DNA from 3 places in the Pseudomonas sp. p50(2008) genome. Region 3 is predicted to be linked to each of the others. Evidence: predicted binding sites of a transcription regulator. Region 3 holds the regulator's gene; each other region holds the start of a gene.
The links. Region 3 encodes sigma-54, which starts transcription at its own class of promoters, with help from an activator protein. Its sites were predicted from a motif close to ANTGGCATNNANNTTGCTNT; they were not measured.
Positions count from the first base shown of each region.

Region 1 (6,256 bases), on a different contig from region 3:
GGTCCAGCTCCAGTGCCGAAGGCTTGCGCCATCGACGAGCCGGATTGCGAAGCTTGCCAATAAGCTGAGCCGGTAAAACGAAACCCCCGACAGGCCTCAGGCGTGTCGGGGGTTTTCTTTTTCAGGTCTTTAAACATCAGAAGATCTTGATATACGTACAGGTATGAAAAACCCCTCTTCCGAGGGGTTTTTATTTAACGCTACAACCCAACCAGCATCAGGTCATCTGAATGATGGTCTGCATGATGGTGCTCTGGGTGGAGATGGTCTTCGCGTTCGCCTGGTAGTTACTCTGCGCCTTGATCAGGTCGACCAGTTCATTGGTCACGTTGACGTTGGACTCTTCCAGGGAATTGGAGCGGATCGTACCCAGGCTACCGGTTTCCGGCGAGTCGTAGCCCGGAATACCCGATGAGTAGGTTTCTTTCCAGGCAGTGCCACCGACCGCTTGCAGGCCTTGTTCATTGGTAAAGCTGGCCAACGATATCTGGCCGATCGGCTTGGTTTGGTAATTACTGAAATTCGCCAGCAGTACGCCGCTGCCATCAATGGTCAGGTTGGTGATCTGGCCAGTGGCGTAGCCGTTCTGTACCGGAATCGAACGTGCGGTGTCGGCGTTGTATTGGGTGGTGTTGCCCATGGCGATGGTCACGCCATCCGGGTTGGAGCTGGCGCCGTTGGCCTTCCACACGCCGTCGGTCACAGTACCTGGAACCCAGTTGGTCACCTTCAGCTCATTGCTGATGGTCGAAGTCGGCGGAGTCGTCGGCGGAGTCACTGGCGTGCTGATTTGGGTTAGTTTGCCAGCCGAGTCAAATGTCATGGTCGAAGGAACCGGGTTGGTCGGCAGGCTGCCGTCCATGTTGCGTCCATCGATCAGCGTGTAGGTATCCCACGTGTTAGCACTGGTTTTCACCATGTACTGATTCATCTCGTGCTGGTTGCCCTGGCTGTCGTAGATCGGCGTATTGAATTGCTTGCTATAGGTCTCAGACTTGGTTGGATCGAATTTGTTGGTGGCAACGGTCTGGTCAATGACCTTATCCGTGGAGTTCAGGTTAATCGTCGACGACACCGCGCTACTCGACTTCGGAGCCAGGTTGGAGGTGTCGATACGCAGGTCGGTCAACATACCGTTCTGGATCTTGCCGCTGGCATCCACACCGTAGCCCTGCAGCCGGGAAGTGCCGTCGGTGTTGGTGACATAACCGTCCTTGTCGACCTTGAACGTACCGGCGCGGGTGTAGGACAGCGAACCGCTGTTATTGAGCACGAAGAAACCGGAGCCGTTGATGCCCATGTCCAGTACGTTACCGGTGCTGCTGATATCGCCCTGGGTGAATTGCTGGGAAACGTTGGCCAGGCGCACACCGCTGCCGACGACCTTGCTTCCGGTACCCAGCTTGGTGGCCGAGTAGACGTCTTCGAATTCCGCACGGGACGATTTGAAACCGGTGGTCGCGACGTTGGCGATGTTGTTGCCGGTCACGTCCAGTTGTTTGTTGGCTGCAAAGAGACCGCTAAGGCCGATATTGAAAGACATGTTTCACTCCTTTATGCCGGGTTAGTCGGCTTTACATACCAATGGTTTGTACTTTGGACAGGGCGATGCTGCCCAGCCCGGCGAGGTTGAGCATCAACTCACCGCCCGTCTGGCTGATGGTCACGCTGTTGACCGTCGCTGGCAGGTTGGTGACCAGCGATACAGCCTGGCTGTCGATGGTGGCCGTCGCCGCGAAGGTGTAAGTACCCGACTCGACCGTATTACCCGCGCTGTCTTTTCCGTCCCAGATAAAGCTGGCATTGCCGGCAGTCTGGCTGCCCATGTCGATGGTGCGGACGACCTTGCCGTCCTTGTCGGAAATCTTCAGCGCGACCGCAGGGACAGAGCCCGGAATGGCCACGGTACCGGTCATGCTCTTGGAGGTATCGACAACCGCTTTATCGCTAGGCGCGATCACGGAACGCCCCACAAGCGACGAGGCCTGCAAAGCCTGCGACGAGTTGTAGTTACCGGCAATGCCACTCACCGTATCGTTGAGTGTGGTGATGCCTTCCAGACTGCTGAACTGCGCCAATTGGGCGACGAACTCGCCGTTGTCCTGCGGTTCGAGCGGATTCTGGTTTTTCAGCTGGGTCACCAGCAACTGCAGGAACGCGTCTTTGCCCAGGGCTTTTTTGCCGGCAGCGCTATTGGTTGCCGACGCCAGGCCATCACTGGTGGTGGAGGTGTTCTTGATCGAGGAGTTGGCCAGGATGTCGTTGAGGCTCAAACCGCTTGTCGTATCGGTAACACTCATCTGAGTCGCCCCTTATCACTGACCGAGAGTCAGGACCTTCTGCATCATGGTTTTGGCCGTGTTCATCATTTCGGCGTTGGTCTGAAAGGACCGGCTCGCGGAAATCATGTCGGCCATTTCCTCCACGACGTTGACGTTCGGGTAGTAGACATAGCCCTTGGCATCAGCAGCCGGATGGTTCGGCTCGTAGCGAGCCTCCAGGTTGCTCTGGTCTTCGACCACACCCAGCACTTGCACACCCTGACCCGCCGCGTCCTGATTCTGGAACAGCGAATCGCTGCCGCCGCTCTGGCCACCCTGGAACATGGTGGCGAACACCGGATGACGCGCGCGGTAGGTTTGATCGATGCTCGACGAGACGGTCTCGGCGTTGGCGATGTTACTGGCGACGGTGTTCAGGCGAGTGGTCTGGGCACTCATGCCGCTACCGGCAATGTTGAAAACACTGGACAGGGACATGAATTACTCTCCGCGCAGGGCTGAAATCAGCCCTTTGAATTTACTGTTGAGCAAGGTGAAGCTGGCCTGGAAGTTGACGGAGTTTTCCGCGTAGTTCGACTGTTCCAGCTGGGCGTCCACGGTGTTCTGATCAATCGACGGTTGCATCGGCGTGCGATACAGCAATGACTCGTCACCGCTGTCCAAGCCTTGGGCCTCGATATGACGGCTGTTGGTCATGTTCAGCGCGAAACCGCCGCCGCTCTTGGTTTTCTCGCTCTGTTCGGCAAGCACCTTCGAGAAGTCCAGATCCCGAGCCTTGTAGTTCGGGGTGTCCGCGTTGGCGATGTTGTTGGCCAGGACTTCGGCACGCTGTGCGCGGAAGTTGAGAGCCTGTTGGTGAATACCGAGCGCTTTATCGAAGCTGATGCTCATGTCGGGAAACCTTCGGGTGACCTGATTTTTCGTACGGTGAACTTAGCAAGCCGCGTGCCAATCGGAAAAACCCCGCAAACAGTGGGTTTGCGGGCAGTGGCAAGGGTGGCAATGACAGAAAAGCGGCAATCGACTTCCGCCGCCTGCCGCTTTTCTGCCGCTTTCCAAGGACAACACCTATCCGTGTAGGAGCTGCAATTGCGGCAGACATAAAAAAGGGAGCCCCTGAGGACTCCCTTTTTTATGTCTGCCGCAATTGCATCACTTCGCCTGGTAAATGATCCCTGGGCTGCACTGGACCATCTGGTAATGATCCGGCAATCCATTCAGCGCTTCGGAAGCGCCGAGGAACAGATAGCCCCCCGGTTTCAACGTGCTATGGATGCGCAACAGGATGTCTTTCTTCACCTCGGCGGAGAAGTAGATCAACACGTTGCGACAGAACACGATGTCGAACTTGCCAAGCGCCGCGTAACTGTCCAGCAGATTGAACGAGCGAAACTCCACCCGACTCTTGATCGGCGCCTTGATGGCCCAGCGTCCCGGTCCCTTGGGATCGAAATAACGCTGCAGACGCTCGGGCGAAAGACCACGACCGATTGCCAGGCTGTCGTACTCGCCAGTCTTGCAGTTGGTCAGCATGGTGCCGGAAAGATCAGTGGCAACGATCTGCACACCCATCTTCAATTGCCCCAGGTTGACCCGCTCGAACTCATCGATCGACATCGACAGCGAATACGGTTCCTGACCCGACGAGCACGCGGCCGACCAGATTCGCAGGCGCTGGCCGGGCGCCGCCTTGATCGCTTCCGGCAGTACCTTGTTCTTCAAGACTTCAAACGGATAGGTGTCACGAAACCACAGGGTTTCGTTGGTCGTCATGGCATCAACCACCATCTCGCGCAAACCACTGCGCGGCTGGGTCTGGATGCGCTGGACCAGCTCACCCAGGGACTTGATGCCTTGCTGCTCCATCAGTTTGTTGAGACGGCTCGATACCAGGTACTGCTTGTTTTCACCAAGCAAAATGCCACAGGCTTTTTCCAGGAATACCCGGAACTGTTCGAAATCCAAATTACCCGTAGACAATGATGCCGCCTCTTAACTCGTGTTGACCGCCAGGGACAAAAGGCCCCTAGCTGATATCTGCTGCTTTGATCCGGTCGACTACCCGGGATGCCAGGTCATCAGGGCGGAATTTGGCAAGGAAGTCATCGGCACCGACTTTCTTGACCATCGCCTGATTGAACACCCCCGACAACGAAGTATGCAGGATGATATGAAGCTTTTGCATGCGAGGGTCACTGCGGATCTCGGCGGTGAGGGTGTACCCGTCCATTTCCGGCATCTCGATGTCGGAAATCATCATCAGGAACTCTTCTTCCGGCTTTTTACCTTCATCGACCAACTTGCGCAGGTAATCCAGCGCTTGCCGACCGTCGTTCAGCGCCACCACTTCGACGCCGACCGTTTGTAGACAACGCGAGACCTGCTTGCGTGCCACCGACGAGTCGTCGACCGTCAGCACGCGCAGGGACAGCGCCTTGTGCTGGGTTTCGACATCCACGACGCCCACGGAAATCGCTTCCGGTGTCGGCGCCACTTCCGCCAGGACTTTCTCGACGTCGATGATTTCGACTAGCTGATTGTCAACGCGGGTCACTGCCGTGAGGTAGTGATCGCGTCCAGTGCCCTTGGGCGGCGGATGGATCTCCTCCCAGTTCATGTTGACGATGCGTTCCACCGAGCGCACCAGGAAACCCTGGGTCTTGGTGTTGTACTCCGTGATGATCACGAACGGATTGCTCTGATCCAGCAATCGACCTGAACCGGTCGCCATTGCCAGATCCATAATCGGAATGGTCGCCCCCCGAATACTCGCCACACCGCACACGACAGGATTGGACTTGGGCATCACGGTCAGCTTGGGGCATTGCAGCACCTCGCGAACCTTGAATACGTTGATCCCATAGAGCTGCGGACCGTCAAGACGGAACAACAACAGCTCCAGGCGATTCTGCCCTACCAGTTGCGTGCGCTGGTTTACTGAATCCATTACACCAGCCATGCCCAGACTCCTACTACCAACGCTTCAGTGTGTTGCGACGCACATTCATTGCTAAACGGCACGGCGCTTGCTTTTTAACTCGTATGAACACAGAACCGACATTTTTCCGACGCCTGACCTCAAACTTTCGCAAATCGCTTTGCGCGATGTCGGCCGTTTGCCTGTTCAACGCTGGCAGCCCTGCCCTTGCTGATGCGGTTACCTTGCCTGACATGCTTATCGGCGTCACCCAGGGCTTTCTTGAATTCACCGTAGAAGACTATTTGGCGACCAGTCAAACTGAAGGTCGTTATGAGATCCAGGTCAGCCAGCTCGATCCGCGTCTGCGCATGCCAATGTGCGACAAGGAATTGACAGCGAGCCTGGAGAGTCCGGCCAAGCCACTGGGGCGCGTTACGGTGAAGGTTCGCTGCGAGGGCGCCGCTCCCTGGACCGTGTTCGTACCCGCTCAAGTCCGGCTGTTCCGCGACGTCGTCACCACCACCCGACCGCTACGTCGCCTCGGTGTTGTCGAACCCGACGATGTGATCCTGCGCGAGCGTGATATCAGCTTGATCAGCCAGGGCTACCTCACTTCGCTGGATCAGGCGATCGGGCAAAAACTGACCCGACCAATGGTCGCCGATCAGCTGATCACTCTGGTGAACATCGAGCAGGCGGAAGTCATCACCAAGGGCGATCAGGTGGTGATTACCGCCCGTAGCGGCACACTCAGCGTGCGCATGCCGGGAGAAGCGCTGTCCAACGGTGGTTTGCGAGACCAGATACGCGTAAAAAACCTGAATTCCCAGCGGGTCATCAAGGCGCAAGTTATCGCGCCCGGCCAGGTGGAAGTCGCCATGTAGTACCTCGGGTATTGGTGTTTAGATGGCGCACCGCTCGACTGTTCCCTAAACTGTGACTCATCCAGGGCAAGTGCTGACGCGCGCAAGCTCATTGATAAATGAGTCTAAAGTTTTCCAGGGTTTGGCCGAAAACATGGCAAGCGTCCAAATACCCAGAGGTTTTTTGATCA
Region 1 covers NZ_JACMYF010000009.1:384,601-390,856, forward strand. The annotation lists gene H7698_RS25300 (ribonucleoside-diphosphate reductase subunit alpha) at 1-63, shown strand, start outside; gene flgE (flagellar hook protein FlgE) at 218-1,543, opposite strand; gene flgD (flagellar hook assembly protein FlgD) at 1,575-2,300, opposite strand; gene flgC (flagellar basal body rod protein FlgC) at 2,316-2,759, opposite strand; gene flgB (flagellar basal body rod protein FlgB) at 2,763-3,173, opposite strand; gene cheR (protein-glutamate O-methyltransferase CheR) at 3,435-4,262, opposite strand; gene H7698_RS25330 (chemotaxis protein CheV) at 4,309-5,241, opposite strand; gene flgA (flagellar basal body P-ring formation chaperone FlgA) at 5,325-6,086, shown strand; gene flgM (flagellar biosynthesis anti-sigma factor FlgM) at 6,256-6,256, shown strand, end outside.
Region 1: the regulator sigma-54 is predicted to act here: its motif matches at 3,216-3,235, upstream of flgB (flagellar basal body rod protein FlgB).

Region 2 (6,256 bases), on a different contig from region 3:
AACGGGTTTGCGGCATAGGGCCGTCTTGAGCGTCAACCAGCAGCAGAACGGAGTCAACCATCGACATTACGCGTTCAACTTCGCCGCCGAAGTCGGCGTGGCCCGGGGTGTCCACGATGTTGATGTGGTAGCCGTTCCAGTTGATGGCGGTGTTTTTCGCCAGAATGGTAATACCGCGCTCTTTCTCCTGGTCGTTGGAGTCCATCACGCGCTCGTCGTTGAGCTCGTTGCGCTCCAGGGTGCCGGATTGACGCAAGAGTTTGTCTACCAGGGTGGTCTTACCATGGTCAACGTGAGCAATGATGGCGATGTTGCGTAGATTTTCGATCACTTGTGTATCTCGATCAGAGGATTCGGTGTGCTGACAAGTCTTGGCAGCGATTTACAGTAGAGTCAGGCCTTGCCGTTACAGCTTGACGGCAGAGTCGGGGGGCCGGTGACGCAGGCCACAGGCATACAGCCCCGGGCTCTTAGCTCGGTCGATAAACGCGCACATTGGCATGCCCCTCACTGAGCAAATGGTGGGCATGCAGGCGACTCATCACGCCTTTGTCGCAATACAGCAGGTACTGGCGAGTAGGGTCCAGTTCCTTGAAACGAGCGTTCAATGCATAAAACGGCATCGTCTGTACCTCAATGCCAGCAATTGCCATCGGGTCGTCTTCAGCGGCATCCGGGTGACGGATGTCGATGATGATCTGGCCCGCCAGTGCTTCGCTGACTTCTTCGATCTGCAAGTCCTGGCCCAATTCGTCGATTACGCGATCGATCGGTACCAGTTTGGCGTTCTCGAGCGCACGCTCAAGGACCGCCATGTCGAATTCTTTCTCTTCATGCTCCACGCGCGGACGCTTGGCGTGGGTCTTGGGGTTCACCGAGATGACCCCGCAGTATTCCGGCATGTGCTTGGCGAAATCGGCGGTACCGATTTCGTTGGCCAGATCAATGATGTCCTGCTTGTGACTGGCGATCAGCGGACGCAAGACCAGCTTGTCGGTCACACAGTCGATCACGGACAGGTTCGGCAGTGTCTGGCTCGATACCTGGGAAATCGCTTCACCGGTAACCAGCGCCTCGATCTCCAGCCGATCAGCGATTCGGGATGCAGCGCGCAACATCATACGCTTCAAAACCACACCCATATGACTGTTATCGACTTTCCCGAGAATTTCTCCCAGTACTTCCTCGAACGGCACACTGACAAATAACACGCGCTGGGAGCTTCCGTACTTCTTCCAGATGAAGTGCGCGACTTCCATCACGCCCAGCTCATGGGCCCTTCCGCCCAGGTTGAAGAAGCAGAAATGGCTCATCAGCCCGCGGCGCATGATCTGGTACGCGGCCACGGTGGAGTCAAAGCCGCCGGACATCAGTACAAGTGTCTGTTCCAGGGCACCCAGCGGATAACCGCCGATGCTGTTGTGCTGGTTGTGGATCACGAACAACCGTTTGTCGCGAATTTCGATGCGAACTTCGATTTCCGGCTCTTTCAGCGAGATTCCGGCAGCGCCGCACTGACGACGCAGCTGGCTGCCGACGTATTTCTCGACGTCCATCGAGCTGAATTCATGCTTGCCGGCACGCTTGCAGCGCACCGAAAAAATCTTCCCTGCCAGCGCGTCGCCGAAGTGCTGTTTGCACTTGGCAACGATGTCGTCGAAGTCGCCCAAAGGGTACTCGTCGACCTGCAGGAAATGCGCGATACCCGGCATGCAGCTCAGGCGCTCGGTCATCTCCTTCAGTACTTTGGGCTCGGCTACGCGGGTTTCAAGCTCGAGATTGTCCCACACACCGTTCACCACCACGGCCGGGTCCAGGTCGCGGAGCACGGTGCGGATGTTTTTGGCCAACTGGCGGATGAAACGCATCCGTACCGGGCGGCTCTTGATGGTGATCTCGGGGAAGACTTTTACGATTAGTTTCATGAAAACAGCGCGCGCTGGGCCAGCCGAAAAAGGGGGGCGCGGATTATAGCGGAAATTGCTCAAGGTTTAACCAGTTAATGTGCAGAAGGTTTTGCGCGCACCAAAACAGGTCATTTACTGAAAGCAGCGCCACATTACAGGGCGATATTTTTCAGTAAACGTATTATCAAGCCTTTATAAGCGTGAATTTGGGGCAAAAAACCCACGGTGGGGCACTGGCATGCAATTTGCTCCCTTGTGAGGCAGGTTGCCTTGGCAGAGTATTCGCGCCGGCATCACCCACATTCTAAGGGCATCCACTACTTAAGCCCGAAGCCACCCGGAGGACACTATGTCGAAGTCGGTTCAACTCATCAAAGATCATGACGTCAAGTGGATTGATCTGCGCTTCACGGACACCAAAGGCACTCAGCACCACGTGACCATGCCGGCTCGCGACGCGCTGGATGACGCTTTCTTCGAAGAAGGCAAAATGTTCGACGGTTCCTCCATCGCTGGCTGGAAAGGCATCGAAGCTTCCGACATGATCCTGCTGCCGGATGACAGCACTGCCGTTCTCGATCCGTTCACCGAAGACCCAACGCTGATCATCGTGTGCGACGTCATCGAGCCGTCGACCATGCAGGGCTACGACCGTGACCCACGTGCGATCGCCAAGCGTGCCGAGGAATACCTGAAGTCGACCGGTATCGGCGATACCGTTTTCGTTGGCCCGGAGCCAGAGTTCTTCATCTTCGACCAAGTGAAATTCAAGTCGGACATCTCCGGCTCGATGTTCAAAATCATCTCCGAACAAGGTTCGTGGATGTCTGACCAGGACGTCGAAGGCGGCAACCACGGCCACCGTCCAGGCATCAAAGGCGGCTACTTCCCGGTTCCACCGTTTGACCACGACCACGAAATCCGTACCTCCATGTGCAACGCCATGGAAGAAATGGGCCTGGTCATCGAAGTTCACCACCACGAAGTGGCAACTGCTGGCCAGAACGAAATCGGTGTGAAGTTCAACACCCTGGTCGCCAAGGCTGACGAAGTTCAGACCCTGAAGTATTGCGTACACAACGTGGCTGTTGCTTACGGCCGTACTGCTACCTTCATGCCTAAGCCTCTGTACGGCGATAACGGTTCGGGTATGCACGTTCACCTGTCCATCGCTAAAGAAGGCAAGAACACCTTCGCTGGCGAAGGCTATGCCGGCCTGTCCGACACCGCCCTGTTCTTCATCGGCGGCATCATCAAGCACGGTAAGGCACTGAACGGCTTCACCAACCCGTCGACCAACTCCTACAAGCGTCTGGTTCCAGGTTTCGAAGCGCCAGTGATGCTGGCTTACTCGGCTCGCAACCGTTCCGCTTCGATCCGTATTCCTTACGTGTCCAGCCCTCGCGCTCGCCGTATCGAAGCTCGCTTCCCGGATCCGGCAGCCAACCCGTACCTGGCCTTCGCTGCTTTGGTAATGGCTGGCCTGGACGGTATCCAGAACAAGATCCACCCTGGCGATGCAGCCGACAAAAACCTGTACGACCTGCCGCCTGAAGAGGCGAAAGAGATTCCACAAGTTTGCGGCAGCCTGAAAGAAGCCCTGGAAGAGCTGGACAAAGGTCGTGCGTTCCTGACCAAAGGCGGCGTTTTCAGCGACGACTTCATCGACGCTTACATCGCTCTGAAAAGCGAAGAAGAAATCAAGGTCCGTACCTTCGTACACCCACTGGAATACGAGCTGTACTACAGCTGCTGATCCGGTAGCGCCTGCGCAAGCGGCGTGACAAAAAGAGGCCTCCTTCGGGAGGCCTTTTTTGTGGGCAAAGTCAAAAGATCGCAGCCTTCGGCAGCTCCTACTTTGGAACGCGTACAACCTGTAGGAGCTGCCGAAGGCTGCGATCTTTTGATCTCGCTTTTATGCACCCGAATGTTAACAACTTGGGTCAACCGCCAGCCCTGACCTATGCTGCACCCCAACGCTTTCGTTTCTGGTCGATTTTATGGGTCGTGGTTTTCTATTGATGTTGCTGCTGATCGCGCTGCCTGCCGCAGCGCAGATCTATAAGTACACCGACGCCGCCGGCAATACCGCGTACAGCAATCAGCCGCCCGATGGCGTGCAGGCGCAACCTGTCGACTTGCCACCCCTGAACAGCGTCGAGCGACAGGCCCCTCCTGCACCAGCTGCCGAAGCCAGTAACCGTCAGCAGCCACTGAGCGCCTATGAGGTGCTTGAGCTGACCAACTTGCCCACCACCGAAGCCCTGCGCGCCAACAACGGCACGTTCACGGTCAATGTGCAGATCAAACCTCGCCTGCAAGGACCTCATCTGTTCAGGCTGTTGCTGGATGATCAACCTTACGGCCAGCCGAGCAACGTACCGATCCTGCAACTGGTCAACATCGACCGCGGTGAACACAGCCTCGCCGTTCAGGTCATCGATGGAGAAAGCATCATTCAGCAAAGCCCGACCATCACCTTCACTGTGCAACGGGTCCATAAACCGTGAGGGCGTGGCTGCTGCTGCCCTGCCTGATCGCGCTGCCCGTGGCAGCCGAGGTCTTCACCTATACCGACGCCCAGGGCAATCGGGTCTTCACCGATCAACCCGGCACGGGCAACGCCAAACGTGTGCCGATGGCGCCGAGCAATCGGATGTCCGCCAACCCGACCGGCGCAGTACCCGTCATTATCGGGAAGAAAACGGCAACACCACCGCCGTTTCATTACGACATGCTGAGAGTGCTGATACCGGAACCCGACGCCACGGTCCGCAGCAGCGCCGGTGAACTGATTGTCAGCGTCACCAGCGAACCCGGCCTGCAACGAGGTCACCGCTATCGCCTGCTGGTGGACGGCCAGCCCACGTCCGAACCCGGACGGAGCCCGGTGTTTGCCCTGAACAACCTCGACCGCGGCTCCCACAACCTGTCGGTGGAAATCATTGACGAGCAGGGCCGCACCGTCGAGCGCACTGCCAACCAGCCCTTCCACATGCTGCGTATTTCCCTCGCGCAAAAACGCCAGGTCAAACCCTGCTTGCTGACCGATTACGGTCAGCGACCCGAATGCCCGCTCAAAGACAAACCCGAAGAAGAAAAAAATCCCTTCCTGCGATTCTTTTAATTGTCACTTACGATTGCGCACTGTATTGGTGCGAATCGCGCCATCGTTCCCAACTTCCATCCCATTTTGGTTCGAAAGTACCCGTGATAGCTGGCAGAACGCCACGTAAATGAGCGTCAAACGCCCGTTTCAGGCCTTAAACGCTTCTTTTCGGAGCCTTGGTTTGGTTTTTGCATTTTCCCCGCATCAGCGCTTTATTCATGCGCGCGCCCTGCTCCAAAAGAGGTCCTGATGACCATTAGCGACGCACTGCATCGATTGCTACTCGACAACCTCACCACCGCCACCATCCTGCTCGACGCCGAGCTGCGCCTCGAGTACATGAACCCGGCGGCTGAAATGCTGCTGGCCATCAGCGGCCAGCGTAGCCATGGGCAGTTCATCAGCGAGTTGTTCACCGAGTCCACCGAAGCACTGAATTCTCTGCGCCAGGCAGTCGAGCAGGCCCATCCGTTCACCAAGCGCGAAGCGATGCTTACTGCCCTCACCGGCCAGACGCTGACCGTCGATTACGCGGTGACTCCGATCCTCGCCAACGGCGCCACCATGCTGCTGCTGGAAGTCCATCCCCGTGATCGCTTGCTGCGGATCACCAAGGAAGAGGCACAGCTGTCGAAGCAGGAAACCAGCAAGATGCTGGTGCGCGGCCTCGCTCATGAAATCAAGAATCCGCTCGGCGGGATTCGTGGGGCCGCACAATTGCTCGCCCGTGAACTGCCGGAAGAAAGCCTGCGCGATTACACCAACGTGATCATCGAAGAAGCCGATCGCCTGCGTAACCTCGTCGATCGCATGCTCGGCTCCAACAAGCTGCCGTCACTGGCCATGTGCAACATTCACGAAGTGCTGGAGCGCGTCTGCCACCTGGTCGAGGCCGAAAGCCAGGGTTGCATTACCTTGGTGCGCGATTACGACCCAAGCATTCCGGACGTCCTGATCGACCGTGAACAGATGATTCAGGCGGTGTTGAACATCGTGCGCAACGCGATGCAGGCCATCAGTAGCCAGAACGAGCTGCGCCTGGGCCGCATCAGCCTGCGTACGCGCGCCATGCGCCAGTTCACCATCGGCCATGTGCGCCATCGACTGGTGACCAAGATCGAAATCATCGACAACGGTCCCGGTATTCCAGCGGAACTGCAGGAAACCATCTTCTTTCCCATGGTCAGCGGCCGTCCGGACGGTACCGGGCTGGGCCTGGCCATTACCCAGAACATCATCA
Region 2 covers NZ_JACMYF010000004.1:414,462-420,717, forward strand. The annotation lists gene typA (translational GTPase TypA) at 1-331, opposite strand, end outside; gene thiI (tRNA uracil 4-sulfurtransferase ThiI) at 471-1,925, opposite strand; gene glnA (type I glutamate--ammonia ligase) at 2,257-3,663, shown strand; gene H7698_RS13605 (DUF4124 domain-containing protein) at 3,908-4,417, shown strand; gene H7698_RS13610 (DUF4124 domain-containing protein) at 4,414-5,034, shown strand; gene glnL (nitrogen regulation protein NR(II)) at 5,266-6,256, shown strand, end outside.
Region 2: the regulator sigma-54 is predicted to act here: its motif matches at 2,140-2,159, upstream of glnA (type I glutamate--ammonia ligase).

Region 3 (6,256 bases):
CAACTTCCTGAAAAACTTCGAGCAGCGGTCATCAACCAGGGCGGCGGACACGCCAATCATTCGCTGTTCTGGGAAGTGATGGCACCACAGGGTGGCGGCACACCTGAAGGTGCGCTGGCCAAGGCGATTGAAGAGCAGTTGGGTGGTCTGGACAGCTTCAAGGACGCGTTCACCAAAGCCGCACTGACTCGATTCGGCAGTGGCTGGGCCTGGTTGAGTGTCACCCCGCAGAAGACCCTGATCGTCGAAAGCAGCGGTAACCAGGACAGCCCATTGATGAATGGCAACACGCCCATCCTCGGCCTGGACGTCTGGGAACACGCCTACTACCTGCAGTATCAAAACCGTCGTCCGGAATACATCAACGCGTTTTACAACGTGATCAATTGGCCGGAAGTCGCAGCGCGCTATCAGGCTGCGCTGAGCTAAGTCTTCTATAAATACCAACCAGGGCTGATTATGGGCACTGAAACACTGGCGACCGGAAGTGGACGAATGTTTCGTTACGCGTTGGGATCGCTACTACTGCTGGCTGGCATGTCGTTGTTGTTTGTCCAGGGGCTGGCATGGCTGGATCTTGAGCCGAAACTGATGCGCGCATTACAAGGCGGGGCTATCTGCGCCTTGGGTACGGCCTTGGGCGCGGTGCCGGTTCTGGTCATTCGGCGGATGCCTCAGACCGTGAGCGATACGCTGCTGGGTTTCGGTGCCGGGGTGATGCTGGCGGCGACGGCGTTCTCGCTTATCGTGCCAGGCATCTCTGCTGCTGAAGGTCTGGGTCTGTCGCCTTGGGCCGCCAGTGGCCTGATCAGTTTTGGCATCATGCTCGGCGCGTTCGGGTTGTATCTGGTCGACCTGAAAGTCTCTGGCGCCAGTCCGGAAATGTTGGTCGGCACGCTGGAGCGACCGGTGATTCCGCCGCGGATCTGGTTGTTCGTGTTTGCCATCATCGCCCACAACATTCCCGAAGGCATGGCCGTCGGTGTTTCGGCAGGTGGTGGAATGCCTGATGCCGACAGCCTGGCGATGGGCATCGCGTTGCAGGACGTGCCGGAAGGCCTGGTAATCGCGCTGGTGTTGGCGGGGGCGGGCATGTCCAGGGTGAGGGCATTTCTGATCGGTGCAGCGTCAGGGCTGGTTGAGCCGGTTTTCGCACTGCTGTGCGCCTGGCTGGTCAGCCTTGCTGAGCTGCTACTACCGCTAGGACTGGCGCTGGCTGCCGGGGCGATGCTGTTGGTGGTCACGCACGAAGTCATCCCCGAGTCGCGCAGTAACGGTCACGACAAGCTGGCCAGCCTTGGGTTGCTGATCGGGTTTTGTCTGATGATGGTGATGGATACGGCGCTGGCCTGAGGTTAAAGATCTTTTGGCTTTACTCGCCTTCGCCGAAGTAGTCGTTGATCAACGCTTTGAGATCATCAAGCGCCTTTTGCTCATCTTCGCCTTCGGTGCTGATGTAAATTTTGGTCCCCTTGCCGGCCGCCAGCATCATCATTGCCATGATGCTTTTGCCGTCAACCGTTGATTCCGGCGTGCGTCCTACTCTGATCGTGCAATCCTTGAACTGCCCGGCAACGCCGACAAATTTTGCAGAAGCGCGAGCGTGCAGGCCCAGCTTGTTGATAATTTCGATTTCCAGAGCAGGCATCGCGATGTGAATCCTTTAGCTGAGGTCGCGGTGGCGGACCTGGACGTTCTTCAGGGATTGTTGCAGGGTCTGACCCAGGCGTTCGGTCAGGTAGACGGAGCGGTGATGCCCGCCGGTACAGCCAATAGCGATGGTGACATACGCGCGGTTGCTCGCGGCAAATCTTGGTAGCCATTTGAGCAGGTAGGTGGAAATGTCCTGGAACATCTCCTCTACGTCCGGTTGCGCTGCCAGGTAGTCGGCAACTGGTTGGTCCAGCCCGGACTGCTCGCGCAACTCGGGCTTCCAGTACGGATTGGGCAGGCAGCGCACATCGAACACCAGGTCGGCGTCCACCGGCATGCCACGCTTGAACCCGAAAGACTCCACCAGGAACGCCGTGCCGGGCTCAGGCTGATTGAGCAGCCGCAGCTTGATGGTGTCGCGCAGCTGATACAGGTTCAGGTTAGTTGTATTGACCTTGAGGTCAGCCAGGTCGGCGATAGGGCCCAGTAAATTGGTTTCGTCGGAGATCGCCTCGGCCAGCGAGCGATTGGCGTTGCTCAGCGGGTGCCGGCGACGGGTTTCCGAAAAACGCTTGAGCAGTGTTTCCTCGTCGGCGTCCAGGTACAACACATCGCACTTGATGTGTCGGCTGCGGACTTCTTCCAGCAGCTCTGGAAACCGCGACAGGTGGCTCGGCAGGTTACGCGCGTCGATGGACACGGCCACCAGCGGTTGCGCCAGTTCCGTGTGAATCAGTGCGCGTTCGGCCAATTCAGGCAGAAGCCCTGCGGGCAAGTTGTCGATGCAGTAGTAACCGTTGTCTTCAAGGACATCGAGCGCGGTACTTTTACCTGAGCCGGAACGGCCACTGACAATGATCAAGCGCATGATTACTGACCGTTCTGCTCGTCCAGGACAACCTGATACAAGGCTTCATTGCTCGAGGCACTACGCAGTTTTTCGCGCACTTCCTTGCGATCGAGCATGCTGGCGATCTGACGAAGTAGCTCCAGGTGCGCATCGGTGGCGGCTTGCGGGACCAGCAGAACAAACAGCAGGTCAACCGGAGCGCCGTCGATGGCGTCGAAATCGATGGGGGCGTCCAGGTGCATCAATGCACTGATTGGACTTTCGCAGCCTTTGAGGCGGCAGTGGGGGATCGCGATGCCGTTGCCAAAACCGGTAGAACCGAGTTTTTCACGGGCGACCAGGCTCTCGAAGACATCCTGCATGGCCAGATCCGGCACTTCGCGGTGGATTAGGTTGGCAATTTGCTCGAGGGCTTTCTTTTTGCTGCCGCCCGGCACGTTCACGAGGGAACGGCCGGGGGTCAGGATGCTTTCAAGTCGGATCATGGGTTGGGAGTGTTAACGACCGGTTGCGCCCTGGAGGAGGCTCTGGGTCTTTTCCTTATGCTTTTTGAGTTGGCGATCCAGCTTGTCGGTCAGCAGGTCGATGGCGGCATACATGTCTGAATGCTCTGCGTTGGCGACCACTTCTCCGCCGGGGATATGCAGCGTGGCTTCGATTTTCTGCAGCAGCTTCTCGACAGTCATCGTGACTTGCACGTTTGTGATCTTGTCGAAATGCCTCTCTAACCGGTCGAGTTTTTCGCCGATATAGGTGCGCAGGGGTTCGGTCACTTCCAGTTGGTGTCCACTGATGTTGACTTGCATACAGCTTCTCCTTCGTTGCCAGTGCATAAAGCGGTAGATCAGATGATCTACCACTGGAACGCTGTGGCGTGGCTTACATCAACCGCTTACGTTCGCTCGAAGGCGCGATCCCGAGGGATTCGCGGTACTTGGCGACGGTGCGGCGAGCCACCTGAATGCCTTGTGCCTCCAGTAAACCAGCGATCTTGCTGTCACTCAACGGCTTTTTCTGATTTTCCGCGGCAACCAGTTTTTTGATGATCGCGCGGATCGCCGTGGAAGAGCATTCGCCGCCTTCGGAAGTGCTGACGTGGCTGGAGAAAAAATATTTCAGTTCATAAATGCCCCGGGGGGTATGCATGAATTTTTGCGTGGTTACCCGTGAAATCGTCGACTCGTGCATGCCCACCGCCTCAGCGATGTCATGCAGTACCAGCGGTTTCATGGCTTCGTCGCCATACTCCAGAAAACCGCGCTGATGCTCGACGATCTGGGTGGCTACTTTCATCAACGTTTCGTTGCGGCTTTGCAGGCTCTTGATGAACCAGCGAGCTTCCTGCAACTGATTGCGCATGAAGGTGTTGTCTGCGCTGGTATCGGCGCGGCGAACAAAGCCGGCGTATTGGGCGTTGACCCGCAGTCGAGGCACCGATTCCTGGTTGAGCTCGACCAGCCAGCGTTCGTTGTCCTTGCGCACGATCACATCAGGAACGACGTATTCGGCTTCACTGGATTCGATTTGCGAGCCCGGGCGTGGATTAAGACTCTGAACCAGTTCGATCACCTGGCGCAGTTCGTCTTCCTTCAGCTTCATGCGGCGCATCAGCTGGCTGTAATCACGGCTGCCCAGCAGGTCGATGTAATCGGTGACCAAACGCTTGGCTTCGGCGAGCCAAGGGGTTTTGGCGGGCAACTGGCGCAGTTGCAACAGCAGGCATTCACCCAGGTTACGGGCGGCGATGCCGGCGGGTTCGAATTGCTGGATGCGGTGCAGGACGGCTTCGATTTCATCGAGCTCGATGTCCAGTTCCGGGTCGAAGGCTTCGAGAATTTCCTCGAGGGTTTCGTCCAGATAGCCCTGATTATTGATGCAATCGATCAGGGTCACGGCGATCAGGCGATCAGTGTCGGACATCGGTGCCAGGTTCAGTTGCCATAGCAAGTGGCTTTGCAGGCTTTCGCCGGCGGATGTGCGGGTGGTGAAATCCCACTCGTCGTCATCGTTGCTAGGCAGGCTGCTGGCGCTGGTCTGGTAGACGTCTTCCCACGCGGTATCAACAGGCAATTCGTTAGGGATGCGCTCGTTCCAGTCACCTTCCTCGAGGTTGTCCACCGTAGGGGCGGTTTCCTGGTAGGAGGGTTCCGAAACATCGGCGTTAGGTTGCTGTTCGGCTTTGTCGGCCAAAGGATCGGCGTTGTCGAAGTCGTCGCCTTCTTCCTGGCGTTCGAGCATCGGATTGGACTCCAGAGCCTCCTGGATTTCCTGTTGCAGGTCCAGGGTCGACAATTGGAGAAGGCGGATGGCCTGTTGCAGCTGAGGTGTCATCGTCAGCTGCTGGCCCATTCTCAAGACTAGCGATGGTTTCATGGCAGGGGCTTAAACCTTATTCGCCGGCGCGCTTGCGCCATCCACTACAGGGCGCCGAGGCGCCAAACATAAGCAAATTATATGCCCGAAACCGCAGCGTTTGCCTAGAGCGCTGTAACAATAAAAAAACGTTGATTTTTTATCGGTACGAGCGCTCGGACGAATGACCAGGCACTTCCGCGCTTACAAGCGGAACTCGTGCCCCAGGTACACTTCCTTGACCAAGTCGTTGGCCAGGATCGTGGCGGAGTCGCCTTCGGCAATCAGTTGGCCATCGTTGACGATATACGCCGTTTCGCAAATATCCAGGGTTTCACGGACGTTGTGGTCAGTGATCAGGACGCCGATGCCCTTGGCCTTGAGGTGATAAATGATCTGCTTGATGTCACCCACCGAAATCGGGTCCACGCCGGCGAACGGTTCGTCGAGGAGGATGAATTTCGGGTTGGTGGCCAGCGCGCGTGCAATCTCCACGCGGCGACGTTCACCGCCGGACAGGCTCATGCCGAGGTTGTCGCGAATGTGGCTGATGTGAAATTCCTGAAGCAGGCTTTCGAGCTCCTTCCGGCGGCCCGCCTTGTCGAGTTCCTTGCGGGTCTCGAGGATCGCCATGATGTTATCGGCCACCGACAGTTTGCGGAAGATCGACGCCTCTTGCGGAAGATAGCCGATACCGGCCTTGGCTCGGCCGTGCATTGGCTGATGGCTGACGTCGAGGTCATCGATCAGTACACGGCCCTGATCGGCCTGCACGAGGCCGACAATCATATAAAAGCAGGTGGTCTTGCCGGCGCCGTTGGGCCCGAGCAAACCGACGATCTGACCGCTGTCGATGGACAGGCTGACATCACGCACAACCTGGCGGCTCTTGTAGGCTTTGGCCAGATGCTGAGCTTTCAGAGTTGCCATTACTGGGCCTTCTGCTCGTCGGTTTTCTTTTTAGGTTGAATCACCATGTCAATGCGTGGACGCGACTCGGTCACCTTGCTACCTGTAGCGCGACCAGCGCTCGCCAGCTTTTTCTCGGTGTCATAGACGATTTTCTCGCCTTGAGTGACGTTGTTGTCCTTGTCGATGACCTTGGCCTTGTCGATCAGTACAACGCGGTTTTGCGTGGCGTGGTACTGGATGGTCACACCCCAGCCCTGAACGGGTTTGGCATCGCCGGCGGTTTGCAGTTGCTCGAAGTAAGCCAGGTTGCCGACCGAGGTCACCACGTCGATGTCGCCATTCGGCGCGCGGGTCATGGTTACCTTGTTACCGGTAACCTTCATCGACCCTTGGGTGATGATCACGTCGCCGGTGTAAGTGGCAACACCGTTCTTGTCGTCCAGTTGGGCATCGTCGGCCTGAATGCGAATTGGCTGTTGCTGATCGTTC
Region 3 covers NZ_JACMYF010000003.1:555,769-562,024, reverse strand. The annotation lists gene H7698_RS11075 (superoxide dismutase) at 1-429, shown strand, start outside; gene H7698_RS11070 (ZIP family metal transporter) at 460-1,353, shown strand; gene H7698_RS11065 (HPr family phosphocarrier protein) at 1,373-1,648, opposite strand; gene rapZ (RNase adapter RapZ) at 1,664-2,521, opposite strand; gene ptsN (PTS IIA-like nitrogen regulatory protein PtsN) at 2,524-2,988, opposite strand; gene hpf (ribosome hibernation-promoting factor, HPF/YfiA family) at 3,001-3,309, opposite strand; gene H7698_RS11045 (RNA polymerase factor sigma-54) at 3,383-4,876, opposite strand; gene lptB (LPS export ABC transporter ATP-binding protein) at 5,060-5,785, opposite strand; gene lptA (lipopolysaccharide transport periplasmic protein LptA) at 5,785-6,256, opposite strand, start outside.